DNA from 4 places in the Variovorax sp. GW821-FHT10D07 genome. Region 1 is predicted to be linked to each of the others. Evidence: predicted binding sites of a transcription regulator. Region 1 holds the regulator's gene; each other region holds the start of a gene.
The links. Region 1 encodes sigma-54, which starts transcription at its own class of promoters, with help from an activator protein. Its sites were predicted from a motif close to TGGCANGNAANCTGCTTT; they were not measured.
Positions count from the first base shown of each region.

Region 2: the regulator sigma-54 is predicted to act here: its motif matches at 2,697-2,714, upstream of AC07PU_RS14970 (TorF family putative porin).
Region 3: the regulator sigma-54 is predicted to act here: its motif matches at 2,400-2,417, upstream of AC07PU_RS16680 (isopenicillin N synthase family dioxygenase).
Region 4: the regulator sigma-54 is predicted to act here: its motif matches at 1,624-1,641, upstream of atzF (allophanate hydrolase).

Region 1 covers NZ_JBWKMZ010000022.1:50,115-54,692, reverse strand. Annotated here, with positions in the region: gene AC07PU_RS38665 (phospholipase D family protein) at 1-1,433, opposite strand, end outside; gene AC07PU_RS38660 (RNA polymerase factor sigma-54) at 1,444-3,033, opposite strand; gene lptB (LPS export ABC transporter ATP-binding protein) at 3,064-3,858, opposite strand; gene lptA (lipopolysaccharide transport periplasmic protein LptA) at 3,855-4,577, opposite strand.
Region 2 covers NZ_JBWKMZ010000004.1:119,218-123,795, forward strand. Annotated here, with positions in the region: gene AC07PU_RS14955 (serine/threonine-protein kinase) at 1-392, shown strand, start outside; gene AC07PU_RS14960 (cysteine hydrolase family protein) at 409-951, opposite strand; gene AC07PU_RS14965 (YifB family Mg chelatase-like AAA ATPase) at 1,005-2,543, opposite strand; gene AC07PU_RS14970 (TorF family putative porin) at 2,758-3,636, shown strand; gene glnK (P-II family nitrogen regulator) at 3,703-4,041, shown strand; gene AC07PU_RS14980 (ammonium transporter) at 4,071-4,578, shown strand, end outside.
Region 3 covers NZ_JBWKMZ010000004.1:463,825-468,402, forward strand. Annotated here, with positions in the region: gene AC07PU_RS16670 (BMP family ABC transporter substrate-binding protein) at 1-897, opposite strand, end outside; gene AC07PU_RS16675 (VOC family protein) at 971-1,357, opposite strand; gene AC07PU_RS16680 (isopenicillin N synthase family dioxygenase) at 1,363-2,364, opposite strand; gene rutR (HTH-type transcriptional regulator RutR) at 2,572-3,267, shown strand; gene rutF (NADH-dependent FMN reductase RutF) at 3,278-3,814, opposite strand; gene AC07PU_RS16695 (malonic semialdehyde reductase) at 3,826-4,422, opposite strand; gene rutD (pyrimidine utilization protein D) at 4,419-4,578, opposite strand, start outside.
Region 4 covers NZ_JBWKMZ010000004.1:186,970-191,547, forward strand. Annotated here, with positions in the region: gene AC07PU_RS15290 (AmpG family muropeptide MFS transporter) at 1-493, opposite strand, end outside; gene AC07PU_RS15295 (M48 family metallopeptidase) at 583-1,437, shown strand; gene atzF (allophanate hydrolase) at 1,673-3,388, shown strand; gene AC07PU_RS15305 (ABC transporter substrate-binding protein) at 3,427-4,428, shown strand; gene AC07PU_RS15310 (ABC transporter permease) at 4,433-4,578, shown strand, end outside.

The DNA.
Region 1 (4,578 bases):
TGCTGCTTGAGCACCTCGAGCAGCTTCAGCGCCTGCTGCGCCATCTCGGGGCTGCGGATGAACAGGCCGATCTCGGTGTTGTGGACCTCGGAGCGCGGGTCGAAATTCATCGAGCCGACGAACAGGATGCGCTGGTCGATCACCGCCGACTTGGCATGCAGCCGGCCGACCGAGGTGCCGAACAGGCCCAGCCGCACGCTGCGGCGGGTGCGGTTGGTGCTGAGTTCGTAGAGTTCGGCGCCCAGGCGCAGCATCTCGGGCCGGTAGCGGCGGTAGGCGGTGTGCACCAGCGGCTCGTCGGTGGCGGCGAGCGAGTTGGTCACCACGCTGATCCTCACCTGGCGTCGGCGGATTTCGTTCATCACCTCGAGCCCCGCGGCGCCCGGGATCAGGTAGGGCGAGACGATGGTCACCTCGCTGCGCGCGCGGCGCATCTGCTCGACCACGTTGTAGCGCACGCTGTCGACGTCGAGCAGCGGCACGCCGCCATACGAGGCGGTCTTGCCGATCACGCGGTCGGGCGAATCGGCATAGGCCTCGGCCGTGGTCCAGATCAGGCCGAGCCGGCCGGCGTCGAGGTCCTCGGCGATCGGGCCGTAGCCCAGCAGGTCGTTGGGCGCGGGCTTCGGCGGCGGCGGCGTGGTGTCGGGGCCGGTGGCGACCTCGAAGCGGCGCCGCAGTTCGTCCGGTGGCAGCGCGCTCGCCACCACCGACTCGACGGGCCGCACGTAGGGGCTGTTCCAGTACTGGTCGAACAGGCTGCCCAGGCGCGGGATCAGCGCGCCCGTCACGAAGGTATCGAGGTCGATGAAGTTCTCGCCCGCGGTGCGCCGGAAGTACTGGTTGCCGATGTTGCGCCCGCCCGCCACGGCCATCGCGCCGTCGGCGATGAACAGCTTGTTGTGCATGCGCCGGTTGACGCGGCTGAAGTCGAACAGCGAGGCCGTGAAGCGCGCGAGCAGGCTGCCGCGGCCGGCCGGGAAGGGGTTGAACAGGCGCAGCTCGACATTGGGCGTGGCCGCGAAGCCGCGCAGCAGCTCGTCCTCGCCCGCGGTGTAGAGGTCGTCCATCAGCACGCGCACCCGCACGCCGCGCTGCGCGGCATCGCGCAGGGTGCGCAGCAGGTAGCGGCCGGTCTCGTCGTTCTCGATCTGGTAGTACTGGACGTCGAGCGTGCGCTGGGCCCGGCGCGCGAGCTGGATGCGGGTGTCGAAGGCGAAGTCGCCACCGGGCATGAGGCGGAAGCCGCTGAGGTCGGGGTCGGGCTGCGCGGCCAGCGCGATGCGCCCGAGCGCGGTGTCCTTCGACACGGCGATGGCCTTGGTAGGCGCGCGCGGGGCCTCGTCGGGCAAGGTGGCGCAACCGGCGGCCAGCAGCGCGGCCGCGATGGCAAACACCCAGGGCCCACAGCGCGACAGCAGGCGTCGGGCCATCGGGGGCTTTCTACAGGGCCTTGCGCAGGTTGGCGGGCGCGATGCGCAGCGCCTCGCGGTACTTGGCGACGGTGCGGCGCGCGCACTCGATGCCCTGCTCCTTGAGCATCTCGGAGATCTGGCTGTCCGACAGCGGCTTCTTCACGCTCTCCGAACCGACGAATTGCTTGATCAGCGCGCGCACCGCGGTGCTCGAGGCATTGCCGCCGGTCTCGGTGCCCAGCGCCGAGCCGAAGAAGTACTTGAGCTCGACCGTGCCGAAGGGCGTGGACATGTACTTCGCGGTGGTCACGCGCGAGATGGTGGACTCGTGCAGTCCGAGCTCGTCGGCGATCTCGCGCAGCACCAGCGGGCGCATCGCGAGTTCGCCGTGCACGAAGTAGCTCTTCTGCCGCTCGACGATGGCGTTGCTCACGCGCAGGATGGTGTCGAAGCGCTGCTGGATGTTCTTGATGAACCAGCGCGCCTCCTGCAGCCGCTGCGACAGCGCCTGGCTGCCCTCGCCCTTGTGCGACTTGAGCGCGCCGGCGTAGATGTCGTGCACGCGCAGCCGCGGCATCACCTCGGGGTTGAGCATGACGCGGAACTTCACGTTGGTGCCGCGGCCGGTCTTGGTGACGATCACGTCGGGAATGACGATGTTGCGCTCGACGTCGACGAAGCGGCGGCCCGGCTTGGGTTCGAGCCGCGCGATGATCTGCAGCGCCGAGCGCACCAGCTCCTCGTTGGTGCGCGTGAGCGTGGCCAGGCGCTTGAAGTCGCGCCGCGCGAGCAGCTCCATCGGCTGCTTGCAGATGGCGAGCGCGGTCTTGCGCACCAGCTCCTCGTCCTCGGTCTCGTCTTCGTCGGCCAGCGCGCGCAGCTGGATCGCGAGGCATTCGCCGAGGTCGCGCGCACCCACGCCCGCGGGCTCCAGGCTCTGCAGCAAGCCCAGCGCGACCTGGAAGTGGTGCACCAGCTCGTCGAACTGGTCGTTGTCGTCGCCCGCGAGGCCCGAGGCCAGCGCCGGCAGCGAATCCTCGAGGTAGCCGTCGTCGTTGAGCGACTCGATCAAGAAGCGCAGCGCGGCGCTGTCGTTCTCGTTGAGCCGCAGGCTCAGCGCCTGGCGGTGCAGGAAGGACTGCAGCGATTCCTGGCTGCGCGCGAGCTCGGTGGCATCGGCGCGCTCGTCGTCGCCGGTGCTGCTGTTGTTGCGCGCGGGCGCGTCGCTGCCCCATTCGCTGTCGTCGGGCGCCATGTCGACGGTGCCGTCGCCTTCCCAGTCGGGCTCGCGCTCGGGCGAGTCGAGGGCCGGCTCGGCCTCGGACGACGAGGTGGTCTCGGTGGAACTGCTCGAGGTCGAGGGCGCGGCGCTCGCGTAGTCGCTCTCGGCTTCGCGCTCGGTGTCCTCGCGCGGCGCGGGCGTGTCGGCGGCGTCGAGGCCGAACTCCTCGCGCGCGGCTTCCTCGGCGGTGCGCTCGAGGAAGGGGTTCTCGTCGAGCATCTGCTCGACCTCCTGGCTCAGTTCGAGCGTGGAGAGCTGCAGCAGCCGGATCGACTGCTGCAGCTGAGGCGTCAGCGCGAGATGCTGCGAAACGCGCAGCGACAAGCCTTGTTTCATGCCCTCAGGAAATGACTTGCACGAGGGTCATCACATCCGGAAGTGCTCGCCCAGGTAGACCCGGCGCACTTCGGCGTTGTCGACGATCTCCGAGGGCGTGCCCTGTGCCAGCACATGGCCGTCGCTGATGATGAAGGCGTGGTCGCAGATGCCCAGCGTCTCGCGCACGTTGTGGTCGGTGATCAGCACGCCGATGCCGCGTTCCTTCAGGAAGCTGATGATGCGCTGGATCTCGATCACCGCGATCGGGTCGATGCCGGCGAAGGGTTCGTCGAGCAGGATGAAGCGCGGCTGGGTGGCCAGCGCGCGCGCGATCTCGACGCGGCGGCGTTCGCCGCCCGACAGCGCGAGCGCGGGCGAATCGCGCAGGTGGTCGACGCGCAGGTCGGCCAGCAGCTCCGACAGGCGCTCTTCCATGCGCTGCTTCGACAGCGCCTGCGGCCGGCCGTTGGCATCGGGCTCGCGCTGCAACTCGAGCACCGCGCGCACGTTCTCCTCGACCGTGAGCTTGCGGAAGATCGAGGCTTCCTGCGGCAGGTAGCTCAGGCCCATGCGCGCGCGGCGGTGGATCGGCATGTGGGCGATCGGCTCGCCGTCGATGGAGATCTCGCCCGCGTCGGCGCGCACCAGCCCGACGATCATGTAGAACGAGGTGGTCTTGCCGGCGCCGTTGGGCCCGAGCAGTCCGACCACTTCGCCCTTCTGCACGTCGAGCGAGACGTCCTTGACCACCTTGCGGCTGCCATAGCTCTTCTGCAGGCCGCGCGCGACGAGGCGGCTGCCCGGCACGCCGTTGGCTTCCTGGGTTCCGGCGGCTTCGATCACTTGCGTTCTTCCCCTTCGCCGCTCAGCGTGGTGGTGGAGCGCAGTCCGGCGCCCGGTGCCGGCGTGGGCGCCGGGGCCGCGGGACGGCGCGTGGCCGGCGCCGCGGCGCCGGGCGCACCCGGTGCGGCGGGCGCGGCCGACTTCGGCGTGAGGATGGCCTTGACGCGGCCGCCGCCACCCGGCGCCGACACGCCGGCGTTGGGCGGCACGGTCGAGCCGTTGACGGTGTAGGTGTCGTTGCTCTGGTCGTAGACGATCAGCGCGCCGCTGCTCTCGTCGTTGGGCGTGGCGCCGACCAGGCGACGCATGACGGCGCGGCGGATGAACTTGACGTTGTCGGCCCGGCTGTCGTACTCGATGACCTCGGACTCGCCCTCGATCCACTCGTCGCCGTTGCCGTTGCGCTTCTGCTTGTAATAGGCGAGCTTGCCGGGCGCCGCGGTGACCACGCCGTACTGGTAGCCCTCGGGGTCCTGGCGCACGTCGATGCGCGCGCCGCGGATGATGATGGTGCCCTTTGTGACCACCACGTTGCCGGTGAAGACGCTGGTCTGCTTGAGATCGTCGTAGCGCATCGAATCGGATTCGATGTTCATCGGCTTGGTCCGGTCGGCCGTTTCGGCCAGGGCGGCGGCGGCGGAGCCGGCCAGCAGCAGCGCGGCCAGCACGAGGCGACCGGTGCGGCGAAGGGAGGAGGTGGGGTGAGAGTGCGATGTCATA
Region 2 (4,578 bases), on a different contig from region 1:
ATGCGCGCGATGCGCGCAATGCCATCGCCGAACTCAACCGGCTCGCGCAGCCGGCCTCCACGCAGCCCGTGGTGGTGGGCACCGTGCCGCCGGGCACGCCCGGCGTGCCGGGTGCGCCGGGTGCCGTGCCTCCGGTCGCGGGCGGCACGGCGGTTCCGCCGGTGCCGGGCGCCGCGGCCGGCATGGGCCGCGTGACGCTCAACATCCGGCCCTGGGGCCAGGTCTTCGTCGACGGCGCCGACCGCGGCGTGAGCCCGCCGCTCAAGTCGCTGTCGCTGCGCCCCGGCATCTACAACATCGAGGTGCGCAACGGCGACCTCGAGGTCTACCGGCAGCGCGTGACGGTGCAGGACAGCAAGTCAGCGCCGGTGGTGAGCCACGAGTTCAAGTAAGGGGCGAAGGCGGCGGTCAGCCGAGCAGGCTGGCTGCCGTCACCACCTGGGCGTACTCGCCCTGCAGGTTGGCCAGCGCCATCGCGTGGACCTGCTCCGCGCCGAAAGTGGCGCCATCGATGCCCGCGCGGTCGAAGGCGAAGCTGGCATCGGACACCACCGTGACCGCGAAGCCGAGGCAGCTCGCCGTGCGCGCCGTGGCCTCGACCGACATGTTGGTGGCCACGCCGACCACCACGAGCGCCTCGATGCCGCGCACGCGCAGCCAGCGCTCGAGGCCCGTGTGCGTGAAGGCATCGGTCACGTTCTTCTCGACCACGTGCTCGGCGCGCAGCGGTGCCAGCGCGTCCTGGAATTCAGCGCCGGGCTGGCCCGGGAAGAACACCGACTCGGCGAAGCGCGACATGTGGCGCACATGGACCACGGGGCGGCCGCTGTCGCGCCAGTGCATGAGCAGGCGCTGCACCTGGGCTTCCGCGCCGGGGTTGTTGCGGCGGCCCGCGCGCGGTTCCTGCATGCCTTTCTGCATGTCGATGACGAGGAGGGCGCGGTTTGTCATGGCGGGCCTGGAGTGAGCGGGACTGCGCCGCACTCTAAGCGATGCGCGGGGCGCTACAGGCCCTTCTGCAGCGCCCGCCGGTACTGCACCGCCTCCGCCACGTGCGCCGTCTCGATCACTGCCGCTCCCGCGAGATCGGCGATGGTGCGCGCCACCTTGAGCGCGCGGTGCGTGCTGCGCGCCGACCAGCCGAGCCGGGCGGCGGCCGTGTGCATGAAGCGGCGCGCCTCGTCGCCGAGCGACGCATGGCGATCGATGTCGGCGCCCTGCAGCGCCTGGTTGGGCCGGCCCTGGCGTTCGATCGCGCGTTCGCGCGCGGCGGCTGCGCGCGCGCGGATGGCGGCCGTGGTCTCGCCCGCGGGCGCATCGAGCAGTTGCTGCGCCGACACCGCGGGCACTTCGATGTGCAGGTCGATGCGATCCAGGAGCGGGCCGCTGAGCTTGCGCTGGTAGCGCGCCACCTGGTCGGGCGTGCAGCGGCAGGCTTTCGTGGGCGCGCCCAGAAAACCGCAAGGGCAGGGGTTCATCGCGGCAATGAGCTGGAAGCGCGCCGGAAAATCCGCCCGCCGCGCGGCCCGCGCGATGGTGATGGTGCCGGTCTCGAGCGGCTCGCGCAGCGCCTCGAGCGCGGCGCGCGAGAACTCGGGGAATTCGTCGAGGAACAGCACGCCGTGGTGCGCCATCGAGATCTCGCCGGGCCGCGGCGGCGAACCGCCGCCGACCAGCGCCACCGCGCTCGAGGTGTGGTGCGGCGACGCGGTCGGCCGGTGCATCCAGCGCTCGGTCGAGAAGCGGCCGCCGAGGCTCGCGATGGCGGCGCTCTCGAGTGCTTCATCGATGCGCATCGGCGGCAGCAGGCCGGCGAAGCGCTGGCCCAGCATCGACTTGCCCGAGCCCGGCTCGCCCATCATCAGCAGGCTGTGGCCGCCGGCCGCGGCGATTTCGAGCGCGCGCTTGGCGCCGGCATGGCCCTTCACGTCGGCCATGTCGGCATAGGCGGGGGCATGGGCTTGCGTGGACGCATGGGCGCGCGACCAGCCCTCGTCGTCCGCCTCCAGGCCCGCCTGCGCGTCGGCCGGCAGGAAGCGCCGCACCACGTCGAGCAGGTGCCTGGCGCCGTAGACCTCGCCGCCGGGCACCAGCGCGGCCTCGTCGGCGCTGGGCGTGGGCAGCACCAGCCGGGTGGCGATGCCGCGCGTGTGCAGCGCGAGCGCCATCGCGAGCGCGCCGCGCACCGGCCGCAGCTCGCCCGACAGCGAGAGTTCGCCCGCGAACTCGTGGCCCGCGAGCCGCGCGCCCTCGATCTGGCCGCTGGCCGCGAGGATGCCCAGCGCCATCGGCAGGTCGAAGCGGCCCGAGTCCTTGGGCAGGTCGGCCGGCGCCAGGTTGACGGTGATGCGCTTGTTGTGCGGGAACTCCAGCCCGGCGTTCTGGATGGCCGAGCGCACGCGTTCGCGCGCTTCCTTGACCTCGGTCTCGGCCAGCCCGACCAGCGTGAAGCTCGGCAGGCCGTTGGCCAGATGCACCTCGACCGTGACACTGGCCGCTTCCAGCCCGAGCAAGGCGCGGCTTTGCACCAAAGACAGACTCATTCTCTGCTTCCTCCCTATATTGGTGCGCCCGATTCCGGTCGTCGCGGGCGTCTTGTTCTTTTTTCGGTGCAAGGCACAAAGCCTTGCGCTTGTAACCATTTTTGGCTGGCTTCCTTGGGCGCGCTTCAACCGGTCACCGGGGGATGTGCACTTTGGCACGCTCCCTGCTTTGAGGGTCATCAGGTTCCACAACACTACTTGCGAGGAGTTCCCGATGACGCACCGTTCCGCCGCCCAGGCCCTGATCGTCCTGGCCACCGCCCTGACCACGTCGGGCGCCGCCCTGGCGCAGGCCACCCCAGACGCTGCGGCGGCGCCTGCCGCGGCACCCGCTGCTTCCCCGATCACGGCCAACATCTCGCTGACCACGAACTACAAGTTCCGCGGCCAGGACCAGGACATGATCGGCCGGGACGACTTCGCCAAGACCCGCGGCGTGAAGCCCGCCATCCAGGGCGGCTTCGACTACGCCTTCGGCGAGAGCGGCTTCTATGTCGGCAACTGGAACTCCAGCGTCAACTGGCTCAAGGGCAACAGCGTCGAGGTCGACCTGTACGGCGGCTACAAGTTCAAGGCCGGCCCGCTGGACATGGACGTCGGTGCGCTCACCTACATCTACCCGGGCAACTCCCTCGGCAACACCACCGAGCTCTACGGCGCGGCCACCTACGCCAACGAAACCTTCGGCTCGTTCACGGCCAAGTACTCGCACACGGTGTCGAAGGACTACTTCGGCTACGCCGGCAACAAGAACGGTTCGGGCCTCAAGGGCCGCAACACCGGCTACCTGAACCTGAGCTACAGCAAGGAGATCGTGCCCAAGGTCACGCTCAAGGCCGCCGTGGGCTTCACCCGCTTCTCCAGCGACATCCGCCACAACACGGCCGCGAAGAACTACGTCGACTACAACGTCGGCGCCACCTACGACTTCGGCGGCGGTCTCACGCTCACCGGCTCGGTGCAGGGCGCGAACAAGAAGGACGCGTTCAACGTCGCGGCCGGCCCGCTGTACGACTTCGGCTTCTACACCGTGCAGCAGGTCTACTCGCCCAACAAGCCGCGCTTCATCCTCACGCTGACGAAGACGCTGTAAGCACGCAACACAACGAGGCGCGGCCCATGCTGCCGCGCGAATTCTTTCCATCCAAAGGAGCAACTCATGAAGCTGGTCACAGCCATCATCAAACCGTTCAAGCTCGACGAAGTGCGCGAAGCCCTCTCGGCCATCGGCGTGCAGGGGATCACCGTCACCGAGGTCAAGGGTTTCGGCCGCCAGAAGGGCCACACCGAGCTCTACCGCGGCGCGGAGTACGTCGTCGACTTCCTGCCCAAGGTCAAGATCGAGGCGGCGGTCTCGGATGACCTCGTCGAACGCGTGATCGAAGCCGTCGAGGGCGCCGCGCGCACCGGCAAGATCGGCGACGGCAAGATCTTTGTCTACAACCTCGAGCAGGTCGTGCGCATCCGCACCGGCGAAACGGGCCGCGAAGCCCTTTGATCGAGTCCAGGCCCGAAAGAACAACGTCCATGAAAAAACTGCTTGTCTCCCTCGCGCTCGGCTTGAGCGTGCTTGCCGCCGGCACCACCGGCTTCGCGCAGACGCCCGCGCCCGCCGCCGCCGCTTCGGCGCCGGCCGCCGAGGCCTCGGCACCGGCCGCGGCGCCCGCCGCAGCGGCACCGGCTGCCGCTGCGCCCGCCGCCGCACCGGCCGCGGCACCGGCACCCAAGGTCGATTCGGGCGACACCGCCTGGATGCTGACCTCCACGCTGCTCGTGATCCTGATGACCATCCCCGGCCTCGCGCTGTTCTACGGCGGCCTGGGCCGCTCGAAGAACATGCTGTCGGTGCTGATGCAGGTCTTCGTGATCTTCTCGCTGATCAGCATCCTGTGGGCCATCTACGGCTACAGCCTCGCCTTCACGGGTGAAGGAAGCTTCGTCGGTACCTTCGACAAGATCTTCCTCAAGGGCGTGTCGCAGGAGACCTTCGGTGCGCTCACGACGATCCCCGAGTACGTGTTCGTCGCGTTCCAGG
Region 3 (4,578 bases), on a different contig from region 1:
CGCGATGTCGGTGCCGCCGTCCTTCATCGAAATGAAGGCGCCGTACTCGGCGGGCTTCCAGTTGCCGGCCATGATCTTCTTGAGCTCGGGCGTCAGGAAGCGGTCCCACACCCAGACCGAGGAGCACAGCGTGGCCTTGGGCGCGAACTGGCGCAGGTCGCGGTGGTGGCCGGTGCCGTAGACGCCGCGCTCCTGCGCGACGATCTGCGGCGTCGGGCTGTCGACGTGCTGGCCGATCACGTCGGCACCCTGGTCGATCAGCGCGGCGGCGGCCGCGCGTTCCTTCACGGGGTCGTTCCACGCGCCGGTGTAGATCACGTTGACGGTGGCGTTGGGGTTCATCTTCTGCGCGCCGAGCGCGAAGGCGTTGATGGTCCAGTTCACCACGCCGAAGGGATTGGCCGCGACGAAGCCGAGCTTGCCGCTCCTGGAGGCCGCGCCTGCGGCCATGCCGCACAGGTACTGGCTCTCGTAGGTGCGGCCGTAGAAGGATTCGAGGTTGCGGCCGTTGGTGGTGCCCGAGCCGTTGAGGAAGGCGACGTCGGGGTACTTGGCGGCCAGGTCCTTGAAGCTGTCGGAGTAGCCGAAGGCCGTGCCGATGACGATGTTGGCGCCGCGCTGGATGAACTTCTCGGCCGCGGGCTTGATGGCCGAGGCGTCCTCGGGCACGTTCTCGACGAACTGGATCTTCTGGCCGAGTTCCTTCTCGATCTTCGCGCGCGCCTCGTCGAAGGCCTGGGTCCAGCCGCCGTCGTTCTTGGGGCCGAAGTAGAGCATCGCGATCTTGGGCTTGTCCTTGAGCGTGAAGCCGTCGGCGGCGACCGCGGGCAGCGCCGCGAGGGACGCCGCGCCCGCCGCGAAGGTCAGGGCGAGGCAGGAAACGGAAGTGCGCGGCATGGAGCAACCTTTCGAAAGAGGCATGGCGGAAGGGGGAAGGAAAGCGAAGAGCCGCGAGGACGCCGCGTTCGCGTCACAGCATGAAGTTGATGCGGAACACGTTGCCCTCGGGATCGAGCAGCACCGACTGGTACCAGTCGTAGTAGGTGCGATAGGGCGCCTTGACGAGCGTGGCGCCGGCCTCGAGCGCGATCGGCACCATCCGGTCGACCTCGTCCTGGCTGTCGACGTCGATGTTGAGCAGGAACTTCACGCCGCGCGTGTCGGAGAACTCGGCGAGCTGCAGCAGTTCGTAGGCATCGAGCGCGTTGAAGCCCAGGCTCGACTTGCCGGTGTCGAGGCCTCGGAAGATCGGCGAGCGGATCGCCTCGATCTCGGGGAAGCCGAACACGCGCTGGTAGAAGCCGCTGAGCGCGACCACGTCCTTCGCGAAGACGTTGACGTAGGACAGGTGGGCCATGTGCTCTACGCCGTCACCTTGGTGCCGCCGAAGGTCGTCTGCTTGACGAACTTCGAGGTCAGGTGGTCGCCCGAGGAGATCGGCGCGTACTTCGGCTGTTCGCCGGGCGCGAGGCAGCTCGGCAGGCACTCGACCATCGCGTCGTAGTTGGGCTGGTGGAAGAACACCAGCGACTGCCGGCGGTTGGTGCTCGCCACTTCGAAGGGCGGGTTGATCACGCGGTGCAGCGTCGACACCCACTGGTCGTTGGTCCACTGCATCATCAGGTCGGCGATGTTGACGACCAGGCCGCCCTCGACCTGCGGCACGTCGACCCACTGGCCGGCCTTGTTGAACACCTGCAGGCCCTTGTCGTCGGGCAGCACGATCGTGAGGCTGCCGTAGTCGCTGTGCGCGCCCGCGCGCAGCTGGCCCGGCAGCGGCTGCTCGCGCTGCGGTGGATAGCTCAGCACGCGGAACATGCTGATGTGGCGGTCGATCTTGTCGTCGAAGAAGCGCTCGGGCAGCGCGAGGCCGAGCGCGAACACGCGCATCAGCGAGCGCGAGAGATCGCTCATCGCCTCGAAGTAGCCCTCGTAGGCTTCGCGGAAGCCCTCGATCGGCGGCCAGCTGTTGGGCTCGAAATGCGGACCGGCCGCGGGACCGCGGTGGTAGTCGTCGTCGGGCACGTTCGAGGGACCGATCGAGAACGACTCCTTGAGGTCGCCCGGTGCCGCCTCCTCGAGGCTGTACGACAGGCCTTCCTCGCCGACCGCGCTGTAGCCGCGCACCGCGTCCTCGCGCGGGCGGTCGACCTTGCGCTTCTCGGCCAGGGGCAGCTCGAAGAAGCGCCGCGACAGCGAGGCCACGCGTTCGATCAGCTCGGGCGCGATGCCGTGGTTGGTGATCACGAGGAAGCCGATGCTGCGGCAGGCTTCGTCGACTTTGTGCGCGACCTCGGCCTTGCCTTCGGCGGTGCCGGCGAAGTACGGCGCGAGATCGATGATGGGAACGGACAGCAGGGTCATGGCGAATGGCTCCATGGGCTTGGCATGCCTTTCGCCATGCAACGTCTGTGCCAGTTGGACCAAATGGACAAATCGCTTTCGTCGCGTCAGCATGGTGCGCCGCAAGGCCCTAGCGAACACCGGCACGGCGCAGTGCGATGCATCGCGGCCTTACAGTGGTGCGCGTTCCGAACCAACGACCGACGAAGACAGAAAGAGCGAGGGAAGATGCCGAAGACCAAGGCGCTGGCCGCGGCCAGCCACAGCGAGAAGCCGAGCCGCAAGCCCGCCGTGCGCAGCGCGTCGGCGGTGAACCGGCGGCTGCGCCAGATCGAGAACAAGCGCAGCGCGATCCTGGGTGCGGCGCTCGGGCTGTTCTCGCGCTTCGGGCTGCACGGCACCTCGATCGACCAGGTGGCCGCGCGCGCCGACGTGTCGAAGAGCAACCTGCTCTACTACTTCGCGAACAAGGAAGAGCTCTACGTCAACGTGCTGCGCGACCTGCTCGCGCTGTGGCTCGAGCCGCTGCGCGGCTTCAGCGCCGAGCAGGATCCGCGCGAGGCGATCGGCGACTACATCCGCCGCAAGCTCGTGATCTCGCGCGACCGGCCCGATGCCTCGCGCCTGTTCTGCCTCGAGATGATCCAGGGCGCGCCGCTGCTGCGCGACGAACTCGATCGCGAGCTGCGCACGCTGGTGGAGAAGAAATCCGAAGTGATCCGCGCCTGGGTCGAGGCCGGCAAGCTCGCGCCGGTCGATCCGCCGCACCTGATCTTCGCGCTGTGGGCGATCACGCAGCACTACGCCGACTTCGGCGTGCAGGTGCAGGCGCTGTCGGGTCACACGCTCGAGGACGAGGGCTTCTTCGAGCGCACCGTGGAGAACGTGCAGCGCATCGTGCTGCAGGGCATCGAGCCGCGTTGAGTTCGCGGCTTCAGTGCGGCGGCGCCGCGATCTCGTGATAACGCCGATCGAAGTAGATCAGCCCCTGCGCCGCGCCGCCGATGGCGATGGCCACGGCTTCGCAGAACAGCACGTCGTGCGTGCCCGCGCTGGTGGCGTGCATCACGCGGCAGTCGAAGGAGACGGCCGCGTCCTCGAGCATCGGCGAGCCGGTGGCATCGCGGCGCCAGCGGCCGGCGGCGAAGCGCTCGTCCATCGGCGTGCGGCCGCCGAACAGCGCGGACAGCGACTGGTGGCCCGCGGCGAGCACATTCACGCACAGCACGCCATTGGCCTTGAAGGCCGGGTACACCGAGGCCGAGCGGTTGAGGCACACGAGCAGGGTCGGCGGCTCGTCGGTCACGCTGCAGACGGCCGAGGCCGTGAAGCCGGCGCGGCCCGCGGGACCGTCGGTGGTGATGATGTTGACGGCCGCGCCCAGTCGCGCCATCGCGTTGCGGTAGTCGGTTTTCTGCAGGCCGGATGGCAAACCGGCGGGCATCGGAGCGCAGGCCATGGCGTGTTGCATGCCGAGGGCTTTCAGGCCAGCACGCAGGCCTCGTCGAAGCCCAGGCGCGGCAGGCGCCCGAACAGCTTCGACGCGTCGCCGTGGCCGAGGTTGATGAGGAAGTTGACGGTCCAGTCGCTGCCTTCGAAGAAGGCGGCGTCGACCTTGGCCTTGTCGAAGCCCGACATCGGGCCCGCGTCGAGCCCGAGCGCGCGCGCCGCCAGCAGCAGGTAGCCGGCCTGCAGGCTGGCATTGCGGAAGGCCGTCTCGTGCGCGGCCTCGGGGCTGCCGGTGAACCAGCTGCGCGCATCGGCATGCGGGAACAGCGTGGGCAGCCGGTCGTAGAACTTGCGGTCCCAGGCGGCGATGACGGTGACGGGCGCGCTCATCGTCTTCTCGAGGTTGCCCTTGGACAGCGCGGGCGCGAGCCGTGCCTTGCCCTCGGGCGTGCGCACGAACACGAAGCGCGCGGGCGAGCAGTTGGCCGAGGTCGGGCCCAGGCTGGCGAGCGCGTGCAGCTGACGCAGCTGCGCGTCGGACACCGGTTCGGCGGTCCAGCCGTTGTGGCTGCGCGCGGCGGTGAAGAGCAGCGCGAGCGCCGCGTCGTCGAGCGAAGTGGAAGTGGTCATGCGATGGCGGCGGGTGCGGCGACCCGCGAGAGGAAATCGAGCAGGCCGCGGTTGAAGGCCGCGGCCTCGGTCACGCTGTGGGCATGGCCGCCGTGCGCGACGAAGTCGAGCGTGACGTCGCGCAGGCCGTCGGCCAGGTGCTGCGAGCAGGTCCAG
Region 4 (4,578 bases), on a different contig from region 1:
CCGCCAGCGCCGCCTGCTTGCGGGTTTCGGCCGACTCGATGCGGAAGGCGTCGAGCGCGATGTCCTGCGTGGCCGAGCCGAAGGCCACCAGCAGCGCGCACCAGATCATCGGCATGAGCCCCTGGCGCGGATCGTTGACCGCCATGCCGACCAGCCCCGCGATCACCATCCCCTGCGCCAGCAGCAGCCAGCCGCGCCGGCGCCCGAGCAGCGTGGTCAGCGGCGGCAGCGGCAGCCGGTCGACCAGCGGCGCCCAGACCCATTTGAAGCCGTAGGCCAGCCCGACCCAGCTCAGGTAGCCGATGGTGGCGCGGTCGATGCCGGCCTCGCGCAGCCGGAAGCTCAACGTGCCCAGCACCAGCAGCAGCGGCAGCCCGGCCGAGAAGCCCAGTGCCAGCATGCGCAAGGTGGCGGGTTCGAGGTAGACCTTCAGGGCGTCGCGCCAGGGCGGCGAACCGGCGGCGGTGGATTCGGCGGGCGGGACGGAAGACATGTGGGGGCGATTGTCCATGAGCGCCGCGCCTGTCGGCCGCCGGGTCATCCACCAAGACGTCTTCATTTGTTCCTATCATCCGGCCCCATATGTGCACACGCTGCGATCGCTCCGCCCCGGTCCCCTCCCATGCCTCGGCCTGGCAGCCGCGGCGCGCCTTCCTGCTGGCCGCGGCCGGCGCGGCATTGAGCGGGCCGGCACTCGCGCAGGTCGACGTCGGCAATGCCTCGGTGGCGCGCAACCTCGTGCCGGCCGACCGCATCGAGGCCGCGGGCGGCCAGCAGTACGGCGAGCTGCTGCAGCAGGCGCGCGCCAAGAACGCGCTCGCGGGCGACGGCAATCCGCAGCTGCAGCGGCTGCGTGCCATCGCCAACCGGCTGATCCCCTTCGCCACGCCCTGGAACAGCCGCGCGCGGCAATGGAAGTGGGAGGTCAACCTGATCGGCAGCAAGCAGATCAACGCCTTCTGCCTGCCGGGCGGCAAGATCGCCTTCTTCACCGGCATCCTCGACCAGCTCAAGCTCACCGACGACGAGGTCGCGATGGTGATGGGCCACGAGATGGCCCATGCGCTGCGCGAGCATGCGCGCGCCCGCATGGCCAAGAGCGCGGGCACCGGCGCCGCGCTCTCGATCGGTGCGCAGCTGCTCGGCCTGGGGCAGGTCGGCGACCTCGCCGCGCGCGCGGGCACCCAGCTGCTCACGCTCAAGTTCAGCCGCGGCGACGAGACCGAGGCCGACCTCGTCGGCCTGGAACTCGCGGCGCGCGCCGGCTACGACCCGAAGGCCTCGGTGTCGCTGTGGAACAAGATGGCCACGGCCTCGAAGAACCAGGGCGGGCTGAGCTTCCTCTCGACTCACCCGAGCGGGCCGGACCGGATCGCGAAGCTGCAGGCGAATCTGCCGAAGGTGGAGAACCTGTACCGGGACGCGAAGAAGAGCTGAGCGCCCTGTCTTCCTCCTTCCCCCTCTGGGGGAAGGCCGGGATGGGGGCTCCGGGCGGTGGACACGGTCAGCGCTGTTGCAAGGCCCGGCGCCCCCACCCCAACCCTCCCCCAGCGGGGGAGGGAGCCATACATAAATACCTGAGCGGCTGATGACATAGGCGCATCGGCAGCAGCCCGTGCGCGCTGGCACGCCGCTTGCATCTCGACTTGTACACAAGTTTGGATGCCTGATCATGGTGCATGACGAGAAAGACCTGGCCGCCGCGGCGTGGATCCTGCGTTTCGCGCAGCCGCTGACGCGCGAGAACGACGACACGCGGGAGGCCGCGCCCGCTTCCGCCTCCGCCCCGCTCGCGGGCCTGCGCTTCGCCGTCAAGGACAACATCGACGTCGCCGGCGTGCCCACCACCGCCGCCTGCCCGGCCTTCGAGCGCCTGCCGGCCGCCCATGCGGCCGTGGTGCAGCGGCTGCTCGACGCCGGTGCGTCGCTGCTCGGCAAGACCAACCTCGACCAGTTCGCCTGCGGCCTCAACGGCACGCGCTCGCCCTATGGCGAGGTCGGCAATGCCTTCGATGCACGCTACGTGTCCGGCGGCTCGAGTTCGGGCTCGGCGCGCGTGGTCGCCACCGGCGAGGCCGACTTCGCGCTCGGCACCGACACGGCCGGCTCGGGCCGCGTGCCCGCGGGCCTCAACAACATCGTCGGCCTCAAGCCCTCGCGCGGGCTGCTGAGCACCGCCGGCGTGGTGCCGGCCGCGCAGAGCGTCGACTGCGTCTCGATCTTCGCGCGCACGGTCGCGCTCGCGGTCGAGGTGCTGCAGGCCGCGCTCGGCTTCGATGCGCGCGATCCCTATTCGCGCGACATCGCGCTCGATGCCAGGCCCTTCCCCGCCGCCTTCCGCTTCGGCGTGCCCGACCGCCTCGCCTTCTTCGGCGACACGCTCGCCGAGGCCGCCTTCGCCGATGCTCGCCGGCGCCTCGAGGCGCTGGGCGGCACGGCCGTCACCGTGCCCTTCGCGCCGCTGGCCGAAGCCGCCGCGCTGCTCTACGACAGCGCGCTGGTGGCCGAGCGCTATGCCGCGGTGCGCGCCTTCTTCGACCGCCACGAGACCGAGGTCGTCGAGCCGGTGCGCGGCATCCTCGCGCAGGGCCGCGGCTACAACGCGGCCGACGTGTTCGAGGCCCAGACCCGGCTGCGCGCGCTCGCGCAGCAGGCCGAGCCGATGTGGCGCGACATCGACGTGCTGCTGGTGCCCACCGCGCCCACGCACTACACGCGCGACGCGATGCGCGCCGACCCGGTGGCGCTCAACCGCAACCTCGGCGCCTACACCAACTTCGTCAACCTGCTCGACTACGCCGCGCTCTCGGTGCCCAGCAGCCTGCGGCCCGACGGCCTGCCGTTCGGCATCACGCTGATCGGCCGCTGCGGCAGCGACCTCGCGCTGGCCGAGCTGGGCCAGCGCTACCACCATGCCACCGGCCTCGCGCAGGGCGCGACCGGCGAGCCGCTGCCCGCGCCGCGGCCGATCCGTGGCCTCGCGTCGGCGCAGGCCGCCACGCTGCCGATCGCGGTGGTCGGCGCGCACCTCAGCGGCATGCCGCTCAACGGCCAGCTCACCGAGCGCGGCGCCGTGCTGCGCGAAGCGATCCAGACCGCGCCGCGCTACCGCCTGTACGCACTGCCCGGGACCGTGCCGCCCAAGCCCGGCCTGCAGCGCAGCGCCGAGGGCGGCGCCGCGATCGCGCTCGAGGTGTGGGACCTGCCGCTGGCCGAGGTCGGCGGCTTCCTCGCGCTGATCCCCGCGCCGCTGGGCCTGGGCAGCGTCGAGCTGGCCGACGGCCGCTGGGTGCACGGCTTCATCTGCGAGGGCCATGCGCTGGCCGGCGCCGAAGAGGTCACGCGCCATGGCGGCTGGCGCGCCTACCTCGCGAGCCGCGCCGCCTGAATCCCTGTTGTCTTCGAACCCCGACCGAGGAGTCTTCCATGTCCATCTCCGACTTCCCTTCCACCGCCTCGCGCCGACAGTTGCTGCAGGCCGGCGCCGCCGGCCTCGCGGTGCTCGCCGCGCCGGCGATCGTGCGCGCCCAGGCGGCACCGAAGATCCGCGTCGGCTTCTGGCCGGTGGCCGCGGGCCTGCCCTTCTTCGCGGCGGTCGAGCGCGGCTTCTTCAAGGAAGCGGGGCTCGACGTGGAACCGCAGAAGTTCGCGGGCGCGCAGCAGGTGATGGAAGCCATGCTCGCGGGCCGCTGCGACGGCAGCGCCAACGGCACCGGCTCGGCCAACCTCGCGATCGGCGAGATCGCGCAGCCGGGCCTGTTCAAGATCTTCTGCACCAACCCGAGCAACGCGAAGTTCGTGCTCGACGAGTTCATCGTCGCCAAGGACAGCCCGATCAAGGCCATGGCCGAGCTCGCGGGCAAGAAGGTGGCCTCGGGCCCGGGCATCCAGAACGTCACGCTGTGCAAGACCATGCTCGAGCGCGCGGGCGCCAAGGGCGTGTCGGTCAGCGAGCTGCCGATCGGCCAGCACGTGGCCGCGCTGGTGGCGGGGCAGGTCGATGCCTGCTACACGCTCGAGCCCACGGGCACCGTGGGCCGCATGAACGGCACCACGCGCGTGCTCGAGGCCGGCGTGGTCGCGCGCTACATCCTCGGCGACCCGATGGCGCCCTGGCACGGCGGCGCCGCCAGCCTCACGACCGAGTTCCTCAAGAAGAACCCCGACGCCGCGAAGAAGTACATCGCCGCCTATGCGCGCGGCGTCGAGCTGGTGCGCGGCCAGCCCGACGAGGCGCGCCAGTACATGAAGGGCTACACCGCCATCGAGGGCAAGCTCACGGCCGAGGTGCCGCTGGCCTCGTACATGCTCTACAACGAGTTCAAGCCCAGCGACGTCGCCTACTTCCAGAAGTTCTACGACCTGTTCACCGAGAAGGGGATCTTCGAGAAGAAGGTCCTGGTGGACGGCCTGCTCTACAAGGCCTGACGCCATGGCCGACAGCAGCACCACCGTCTCCCCGTGGGCGCCACCCGCGGGCAACGCCGCCGCTTCCGCGGCACCGAAGGCGCCCGCCTGGGAGCGCTGGCTGCCGGCCATCGGGCCGGTCGTCCTGTTCATCGTCTGGGACCTGGTGGT